Regions from separate parts of the Rhodoferax sp. GW822-FHT04A08 genome, predicted to be linked through region 3. Evidence: predicted binding sites of a transcription regulator. Region 3 holds the regulator's gene; each other region holds the start of a gene.

Region 1 (3,277 bases), on a different contig from region 3:
CGCAATTAACGCCCCTTCACGCGCTTATTCAAGCATTTACCAGGAGGCGCTTCCGACGAACTTGATCCTATCAAGACGTCAGCACTCACCAGGCGAGCTAACAGGTCTCACGTTGCTTACACATGTGGCCTAGAGGCAACCCGTTGGGATGCACGACATGCTTACCGTCACGCAGATTCAGCTGGCGTTCCATGAGGCTGCATTTAGAAGTGCTCACCAGATTCGATTTTACAATTCGTGCCCCATTAAGGTATTGCCAAAGTATGATAAATGGTTCATGATTCTTCCGGGCCGTAAAAAGCCCCACGTCTCCTTCCCTGACGTGCGCCATAGCCATATGGATTTGACCCAGCCCAAAGGCTGGGTTTCTTTTTGGCAACTAACCTTAAATTTGTTTTTCGTTGTGAAAGCCAACCGGTGCATGGATATCGCCTTTGGTAAATTTGAGCTCCAGACCTACTGGGGTAGGGCTGAAATCATCGGAGGTTTGAAGCCCATGAGAACCGTGGGCAATGGCGTAAAAAAGATTCGAATTTAGGAGGCATTCAGTGCGTTGCGTATGCTGCCAACTTTGCAGATGCCGTCTATGTGCTTCATCGTTTTCAAAAGAAAACAGTGAAGACCAGTAAGGCTGATTTGGACTTGGTCTCTAAGCATTGCCATGATTTATTGAAGGCGCTTGGTCTATAAGCAATCAACAATATGCCAATGTCTAGGATTGCCATCGAAGACACCCAGGAAGAAGCGAAAAACCTCAGGCTGCGTTCGGTTCTGACCTCGCCCTGAGTTGAATTCGGGCTTAAATCAGAACGATCATCTGTCCGGGTTTTGGCCTAGTGTGCCCCTCCTTCTATTACATTTCGGCCAAATTGCAGTTACCTTGAAAACCTAGTAGATCCATCACTTAGTCTTCCTTGCCATCAAGGTGTCTCGGAATCTCATGTCCGATTTAAGAATGTGAAACAGCCACCAATTCCAAATAAAATCGGCAACCTCTTGCTTCTTTAGATGACGGCACATTGCTGCCTCAAGATAAAGCGTCAGTGTGCGAATAAATTCTAGGTGACTACTCTTCTGTGCTTCAATTTCTGGATAGTGATTTTTCTCCAGCACAGTTTCCTCCAAATTGAAATGCTTTAGCGCATACTGCATCAGATCATTGAGGACCGCATGAAAGTGCTCGTCGCCCTGAATTCCTTCCGCACATTCTCTGGCACGCGCGCACAATTGAAGAAACGTCCGGTTCTGTATATCTAACTCGACGTTCCCAACGCAGTATTCTGGTTTCCAAGTAAAGTCTAATTCCATTTGTTTTAGTGGATGGAATCACCCTCTTTCAATACATTTTACTGTAATCGTACAGTGCATCACTGTCTACCTTTATCTGAATTTTACGGCAACACTTAAACGTTTTCATGCGTAAGATCGCCCCATATATAACCAGAAAATACAATCGCGTGCAAAGGAGTTATTGTATTCAGTTGAAAAGTCGTGAGTCAAATCAAAAATTGAATTCCGATTGAAATCAACGTTGAATTTTGATGAGGAAGCCGCCGCTTGGGCTAGCCAGGCGTTATAGCCGCTGTGTGACCGTTATAGGTAATGGCAAATGTTTCCAAAGGGAGATGTGCCAACGGTGGATATGCTGCTGCACTGACACTGTAGCCCATATGCCCATGGCAGCATTCCTCAGACGAATTAAACGCAGGACAACTGCGCGAAATGGTAACGCGATTGATGCGGCAACAGCGCCACAGGAATATGCATTCATCGGCGTACTCAAAATTTAAGTTGCTTGCACAGTAATATCCCTCTGAATTATGCTTTCTATTGAACTCGCAGCTTTGCTGACTGACAGAGATGGGCCTACCTCTGTCATACTGAGGTGGCCTCTTCTTGTAGCATTCAAGACGAGCGTGCATGGTCAGGCAAATACAGGGGAGAGCAGATATGCGTATCTCGCAGCAAGTCTTTACAGCCGAAAGTCTGCAGCAACTTAAGTTCGACAATTTTTCCAAAGACCATTCCAATCAACTTGTTCTGATTTTTGGAAGCCCGAACTTGTTGCGGGACAGGGCCAATTTCCGAGACATTCGCCATGCGTTCCCTAAGGGATTAATTGTAGGTTGCTCCACCGCCGGCGAAATACATGACACCAATGTGAGTGACGACACCTTGGTGGTGACGGTGGTGGACTTTGAGCACACCTGGCTGCATATGTCCAAGGTGGAAATTGTTGAGCCTCCCGCCAGCTTTTCGGCGGGACTGGCGCTGGCTGCCTCTTTGCCAGCGGAAGAATTGGTGCATGTACTGGTGTTTTCGGACGGATTGAGAGTCAACGGAACCGCTTTGGTGCTGGGTATGAAGAACAAGCTACCGGCGCATGTCGAGATAACCGGTGGCCTGTCCGCCGACGGCGCCGACTTTTTAGAGACTCTGGTTTGTGCAAATGATGTGCCGACCGAAGGCCTGATTGTTGCGGTTGGCCTGTACGGCTCCAGGATCAAGGTTGGTTACGGTTCGCTAGGTGGTTGGGACCCTTTTGGCCCTGAGCGCGAGATTACCCGCTCCGAGGGAAATGTACTGTTTGACTTGGATGGCAAACCAGCGTTGGACCTGTACAAGCTTTATCTGGGTGAGCAAGCAGCTGGACTGCCGGCAACCGGATTGTTGTTCCCGCTTTCCCTGCGTTACCCCAATCACAACGGGGGCAGTGTTTCGGCCTCAAGCGGTGTCGTCCGCACCATTCTCGCCATTAACGAGGCCGACAGAAGTATGACTTTCGCAGGCGACATGCCGATGGGGGGCCATGTGCGCCTGATGAAGGCCAATTTTGAACGCCTGATTGACGGCGCGTGTGGCGCGGCCAAGATCAGCGCGGCACCCATGCAGCATGAATCCGCACAATTGGCCCTGCTCATCAGCTGCGTTGGTCGCAAGCTGGTGCTCAAGCAACGTGTCGAGGAGGAGGTTGAGGGGGTACGCGACGTACTAGGTATCAACACCGTTTTGGCGGGATATTATTCCTACGGCGAGATTTCCCCGCATAAGCTCGGAGAGTCGTGCGAGCTACACAACCAAACCATGACCATCACTACGTTCATTGAATCCTGAATGCTGCATCCTCTACTTCAACGTCAAATCAAGCGGCTCTATGGCAAGAGGGAGGATCTTTCGGTTGGTATGACTGCGCTTTTCGAGGCTATCAGCGAGGCCTACTATCAGGCCGATACCGACCGTGTCATGGTAGAGCGTTCGCTCGATCTGGCGTCGCAGG
Region 2 (3,277 bases), on a different contig from region 3:
CGCGATGCCCACGATCAGGGTGGGATAGCGGCCTTTCATGGCCAGCGCCTGCCCCGCATCCGCTGCATTCACACGCGCCTCGTCGGCCGCCAGCTGCGGATTGCGCGCACGGGCACGCTGCTCCAGCGCCTCAGCGTCAAGCAGGTCGGGCTGCGGCAATGCGCGCAGGCTCTGCGGCTCGGCCAGTTCGGCCTGCGCGGGGCGCGCCAGCCAGCCGTTCAAGCGGGCACGCGCCTGGCGCAATTCGCTTTGCATGCCAATCAGCTCGCTCTTCATGGCGGTCTGCTCGGTCTGGGCGCGTATGGCGTCCTGTTGGGGAGCCAGGCCGGCGGCGTAGCGCACCTGGGCCATCTGCTCCAAGGTCTGCATCAACCCCAGGATCTCCTGGCTCAGGCGCTGGCTGCGGCTCAGAAAGTAGAGCTGGGCATAGGCCAGCTTGATGCGCGAGGCCAGATCCACCCACACGCCCTGCGCCGCAGTCTGCGCACCCTGTGCCGTGTAGTGGGCCTGTGCACTCTTGAGCTCACGCGTGCCGAACCAGGGCAGTTCCTGCGACAGGGTGTAGCGCGTGCTGCCCACGTCGGACGGCCACAGCGTGGGGTTTTGCGCGCCCATGCGGGTGACGTCCTGCAGCTCCAGCTTGAAGCGCGGGTCGGGCAGCGCATCCGCCTGCGCCACACGCTCCTGTGCGGCATCCGCCTCATGGCGCATGGTGGCCAGCTCCGGGTTGTTCTGCCGCGCAATCTCCAGCAGCGACTCCACCGTGGCGCCGGGCGGATTGGCATCAGACTGCGCGGCGGCGCCAGCCACGACCAGCGCGGCCGCCGTGGCGACGACCGCGCGCAGCAATGGCTGCTTCACTTGGCGTGCTCCAGTGCTTCGATGACCATCTGGTCACCCTGCATCTGCACGGTAAAGCGCACCGCATCTCCAGGCTTGAAGCCTTTGAGCTGCGCCGCATCGCGGACTTTGTAGGGCATGGTCATGCCCTCCATGCCCATGCTCTTGATGGCTTCGTGCTTGAGGGTGACCTGCGCTTTTTCGGGCGCGATCTTGGTGACTTCTCCCCGCACCCACTCGGGTGCAGACCATACGGACGTGGCGCACAGCAGCGCCAGCGAAACAATCCAGCGATTCATGAAAAAACTCCTGACTTGATGGGTCTTGGCGACCCGAACCACGCGTGCCGCAGATTGCGGACGCACCTAGGGCGTGGAAGTCAGGAAATGGGTGGCTTGGCGTAGCGCGCGGGTTCGGCGCTCTCGAAGGTGCCTGGGAAGCGCACCGGTACTGCGTGGGGAATTGGTTTCAAGGCCATCGCAGGGGCCTCATCCAACGCCGCCAAAGGCATGCAGATATCGCAGGATTGGCAGCCCGCGTGCTGCTTGGCGTCTTGGTCCTGATCGCCATGGAGCGCGGCCGCCATCTGCATATGCAGTGCACAGTCTTCGCTCATGCCAGTCTGCTGCTGCATGCTGACAACAGCTGCTGGCGCATCCATGTCCATCACCATGCGCTGCGCCGTCCAGCCGCGCAACGGCAGCAAGGCGATCAGAAACAGGATGAGCAGGCGTGACATGGCCGGATGATAACGCCTGCAATTGCAAAACCCTTGACCAAAAGCAAAGACCGGTCACGGCAAAGCGCTAGCCTCGCGGCTTCGGATCAGAAAACCAATTTCCCTTTATGGATGCAGACGTCATCATTGTGGGTGCTGGCCCGGCCGGCCTGTGCCTGGCCAAGTCGCTCAGCGGGCGCAAACTCAAGATTCTGCTGATCGAGCAGCAAGACCGCGAAGCGCTGGAGGCGCCCATTTTTGACGGGCGGGAAATCGCACTCACCCAGCGCTCCGCCACGTTGCTCAAAGGGCTGGGCTTGTGGGACCTGATGGACGGCAAGGACATCGCACCGCTCAAGGACGCCAAGGTCATTGACGGACCGAATATCTTCTCCATGACGATTGGCCACGAGCTGGGCAAAGGAACAGAGCTGGGCTGGCTGGTGTCCAACCACCTGATACGGCGCGCCGCCTGGCAAGGCATGCAGCATGCTGCCAATGCCAACAAGGACATCACCCTACTCACCGGAGCAAAGGTCAGCGACGTACGCACTTCCGCCAGCGAAGCCACCGTCACCCTGGCCAGCGGCGAGGTGCTGCGCAGCAAGCTGGTGGTGGCAGCCGACAGCCGGTTCTCCAGCACGCGGCGCATGATGGGCATTGCCGCCCATATGCACGACTTCGGCAAGAACATGCTGGTCTGCGCCATGACCTTCGAGAAGCCGCACGACTTTGCCGCCTGGGAATGGTTTGGCTATGGCCAGACGTTGGCGCTGCTGCCCATGAACCCGCATCCAGAGACGGGCAAGCACCGTGCGTCGGTGGTGATCACGCTGGCCAGCCACGCCATCGATGCGCTCATGCGCATGGAGCCCGAAGCATTCAATGCGGCGGTGGCCCAACGCTTTGGCAACCGGCTGGGCGCCATGCAACTGTGCAGCACCCGCCACAACTACCCGCTGGTAGCCGTGTACCCCCAACGGCTGGTGGCACAGCGCTTTGCCACCGTGGGGGACGCGGCGGTGGGCATGCATCCGGTGACCGCACACGGATTCAATTTCGGCCTGCTCAGCGTGGACGCGTTGACACGGGAAATCGCCACCGCATTGCACACGCGCGGCGATATTGGCGGCACCAGCCTGCTGCAGCGCTACGAGGGCCGCCAGAAGCGCGCCACCTTGCCCCTGTTCTGGATGACACGTCTGATCGTGGAGATCTATACCCGTGAATCCATGGCGGCCAAACTGGCGCGCCAACTGCTGCTGCGCGTGAGCGACAAGGTCACGCCGTTCAAGCGTTCCATCGCCCAGTCGCTTTCGGGAACCTGACGCCTTGATGGAGTAATCTTGACGGCTTGAAGGGGGAAACAAGCCGTCATGGAACGATTCCGGAACTATTACGAAATCCTGGGTCTTACGCGTGCAGCCACCGAGATGGAGATCGCGCAGGCCTACAGGGCACGGTTGCAAAAACTGCAATCCGACCCAGGGGTGGACAGCGCAGGGTCCCTGGCAGAACAACTCAAATTGCTGGACGAGGCGTATCGCACACTGACCCATCCGGCGAGCAAGAAGAAGCACGATGAGCAAGTTGCCTGGCAGGCAACCAAACGCGATCTGGACGCGGAAGAAGCACGGCGGCTGGCCTGGCGGCTCAAGGAGGAGCAGGCGATGGCCGAACATGCAGCCAAAACGGCCCGGGAAGCCAGCGAAGCTGCCG
Region 3 (3,277 bases):
CGACGCAATGGGGGCCGCCGGCAAGCCCCATCAACAGCGCCGTGGCGCCCAAGGAAAATTGCATTCTTCGATGCTAAATGATCTTGGAGAACTTGGCGCGGGTACGGTCAGTTTGCAGGTAGCGGTCAAACACCATGGCCACGGCACGCACGAAGAACCAGCCCTTGGCGGTGACCTGGATCGCACTTTCCTCCAGCACCACCAAACCTTGGTCCACCAGCGTACGCAGGACTTCCAACTCCTTGGCAAAGTAGCTGTTGAACTCGATCAGGTAGGCCAGCTCAATCGATTCATATTGAACCTGCCCCTGGCACATAAGCGCCATGATGACGGCTCGACGCACCAGATCGTCCCGGGTCAAGGCCAACCCGCGAACAATGGGAAAGCGCCGCTGGTCCAGGGCGTCGTAATACTCTTCCAGCGTCTTGGCATTCTGGCTGTAGGTAGCGCCGATTCGCCCAATGCTCGATACACCCAGGGCGATCAGATCGCAATCGGGCTGCGTGCTGTAGCCCTGGAAGTTGCGATGCAAACGTCCCTGGCGCTTAGCCACGGCCAGCGCGTCGTCCGGCAAGGCGAAATGGTCCATGCCCACATAGACGTAGCCGGCCTCCATCAGTGCGGCCATGGAACGCGACAGCATGGAAATCTTGGAGCCGCCGCTCGGTATCTCGGCAATGTTGATGCGGCGCTGCGGTTTGAAGCGTTCCGGCAGATGGGCGTAGGCGTACAAAGCGATGCGATCCGGACGCAGCTCGATGATCTGGGCAATGGTCCGCTCAATCGACTCAGGGCTTTGCTTGGGCAGGCCGTAGATGAGATCTACATTGATGGATTCAAACCCACGGCTGCGCGCATCTGCCACCAAGGAGAAGACCTGCTCGGCTGGCTGCACACGGTGCACGGCCTTCTGGACCGCAGGGTCAAAATCCTGCACGCCGAAGCTCAGGCGGTTGAAGCCCAGCTCGGCCAGGGTATCCAGCCGCTTGGCATCGATGGTGCGGGGATCTATTTCAATGGAATATTCCCCACCGGGGACAAAGGTGAAATTGCGCTTGAGCATCGCCATGACGGCGCGAAGCTCATCGTCGCTCAGAAAGGTGGGGCTGCCTCCGCCCAGGTGCAACTGACTTACGGACTGTGCAGTTCCAATCAACTGGGTATGCAAAGCCACCTCTTTTTCCAGGTAGGTCAGGTATTCGGCAGCCTTTTCGTGGTGCTTGGTGATGATCTTGTTGCATGCGCAGTAATAGCACAGCGACTCGCAGAATGGGATATGTATGTAAAGCGAAAGCGGCAACGCCAAAGCAGCAGGCCCGCTGCGGCGTTGTGTCAGTGCCTGAGAATAATCTTCTGCATTGAAGGCCTCAACGAAGCGGTCGGCGGTAGGATACGAGGTGTAGCGCGGGCCGGAAACGTCGTATTGGCGCAGCAAGTCTTCGGTGACGGGGGATACGACAGAATTCATAGGTACTCCAGGACATATCCCCGACAATGTGCCTGAAGATGCAAACAGATAGTTTGATGTGAATCAAGGTCTCGAATACATGACATTTCGAAATTTAGGTTCATAATTGATTTGGATCAGGTGAGATAAGGAAGAACACATGAACGCATATCTACCGGATGAAGCCCATCCCGCGATTTCCATCAGGCCGGCGGGCAACGTGGTTGAAATGAGTGCCCACGGCATCAAGGTCGCTTGTTCCAACTGCAATCTGCGTGAACTGTGTATGCCCTTGGGGCTGACCCCTTCCGAATTGGAGCGTATTGACGAAGTGGTGGGCAGTCGCCGCAAAGTCAAGCGCGGCGCCACACTGTTTCGCAATGGCGAGAGATTCACCAGCCTGTATGCGATCCGCACAGGTTTCTTCAAGACCTGCGTTGCCTCCGAAGATGGCCGCGACCAAGTGACGGGTTTTCAGATGGCAGGCGAAATTGTTGGCCTGGACGGCATCGTCCAGGAGCACCACACCTGCGACGCCGTAGCACTGGAAGACGCAGAAGTGTGCGTCATGCCGTTTGAGAAAATCGAGGAACTGTCGCGCGAGGTTTCAGCACTGCAGCGCCACGTGCACAAAATTCTGAGCCGGGAAATCGTGCGCGAAAATGGCGTGATGCTTCTGCTCGGAAGTATGCGCGCTGAAGAACGCCTGGCGGCGTTCCTGCTCAACCTGGTGCAGCGTCTGCACGCTCGCGGATTCTCTCAATCGGAGCTGGTCCTGCGCATGACGCGTGAAGAAATTGGCAGCTACCTGGGCCTCAAGCTGGAGACGGTCAGCCGCACCTTCTCCAAGTTCGTCGAAGAAAACATCGTCGAGGTCAAACAACGCCACGTCCGCATTCTGAACACGGACGCGCTGCGTGAAATCGTCAACCCGAAGGTTTGCAGCTAAGTAGCGTTCAGGGGGCGTCCACGGGCTTGGGGACGCCAGTAGCTGCGTGATTTCTTGCAGCCATCGCAGGTGCGGCACTGGACGGTGTACCACCTAGCGTCTTGTTGATTTCCAGTCCCTTCTGGTAGTAGTTTTCATCCGTTACAGGATCTGGTCGGCTGATGGCCAGATACAGCGTGATAAAACTTGCCACAACAACGATGGCAGGACCTGCCACAACCATCCATACGTGACCGAACTTCCACCATGGTTGGGCTTCTGGTGCATTGGCGAGCTGACTCATATCGGTTCCTTGCATTCAATACTTGAAAGAGAAAACCCCGGCAGGACTTCGAGTCAGGACTCGAAACACTGCCAGGGTAGAAGCTGCTACTGAGTCGACTTACTGCTGAGCAGTGCCCAGGTTGGACAGACCCCAGACATAAGAAGCCACAACATGGATCTGCTCAGGACTGAGCTTATTTTCCTGGGCGGGCATGATGTTGGTCTTGCCGTTGGTGATCATGTTGATGATGGCCTGCTCACCAAAACCGTGCAACCAGATGTTGTCGGTCAGGTTGGCAGAGCCCACCGCTTGCATACCCTTACCGTCTGGGCCGTGGCATGCAGCGCACACACCGAACTTTTCCTTGCCCAGGTTGGCACGCACGGAGTCGTGCGGGCTGCCAGACAGGCTCAGCACATAGTTGGCAACATTCTTGACGTCGTCAGAAGTGCCCACTGCGGCTGCCATCGAAGGCATGTTGCCAACACGGCCCTTGGTGATGGTTTCCACGATTTTCTCGGGTGTGCCACCATGGAGCCAATCATTGTCAGTCAGGTTGGGGAAGCCCTTGCCGCCACGCGCATCGGAGCCATGGCACTGCGAGCAGTTGTTCATG

What was found. The regulator FNR, encoded in region 3, switches genes on or off when oxygen is low (the NO sensors DNR and NnrR bind a similar motif). The targets are predictions, from matches to a motif close to TTGATNNNNATCAA.
Region 1: AC1RMF_RS24875 (bacteriohemerythrin) is a predicted target of FNR. The motif match lies at 1,492-1,505, and genes of this name have one in related genera.
Region 2: ubiM (5-demethoxyubiquinol-8 5-hydroxylase UbiM) is a predicted target of FNR. The motif match lies at 1,613-1,626, and genes of this name have one in related genera.

Annotation. Positions count from the first base shown of each region.
Region 1 is NZ_JBXAMW010000024.1:26,796-30,072, forward strand. Features, by position in the region: gene AC1RMF_RS24865 (hypothetical protein) at 158-538, shown strand; gene AC1RMF_RS24870 (hypothetical protein) at 589-690, shown strand; gene AC1RMF_RS24875 (bacteriohemerythrin) at 901-1,308, opposite strand; gene AC1RMF_RS24880 (FIST signal transduction protein) at 1,951-3,114, shown strand; gene AC1RMF_RS24885 (EAL domain-containing protein) at 3,115-3,277, shown strand, end outside.
Region 2 is NZ_JBXAMW010000010.1:56,408-59,684, reverse strand. Features, by position in the region: gene AC1RMF_RS18395 (TolC family protein) at 1-861, opposite strand, end outside; gene AC1RMF_RS18390 (copper-binding protein) at 858-1,139, opposite strand; gene AC1RMF_RS18385 (hypothetical protein) at 1,220-1,579, opposite strand; gene ubiM (5-demethoxyubiquinol-8 5-hydroxylase UbiM) at 1,687-2,886, shown strand; gene AC1RMF_RS18375 (J domain-containing protein) at 2,935-3,277, shown strand, end outside.
Region 3 is NZ_JBXAMW010000001.1:768,672-771,948, reverse strand. Features, by position in the region: gene AC1RMF_RS03615 (sulfite exporter TauE/SafE family protein) at 1-64, opposite strand, end outside; gene hemN (oxygen-independent coproporphyrinogen III oxidase) at 74-1,468, opposite strand; gene fnr (fumarate/nitrate reduction transcriptional regulator Fnr) at 1,677-2,396, shown strand; gene AC1RMF_RS03600 (FixH family protein) at 2,404-2,679, opposite strand; gene ccoP (cytochrome-c oxidase, cbb3-type subunit III) at 2,779-3,277, opposite strand, start outside.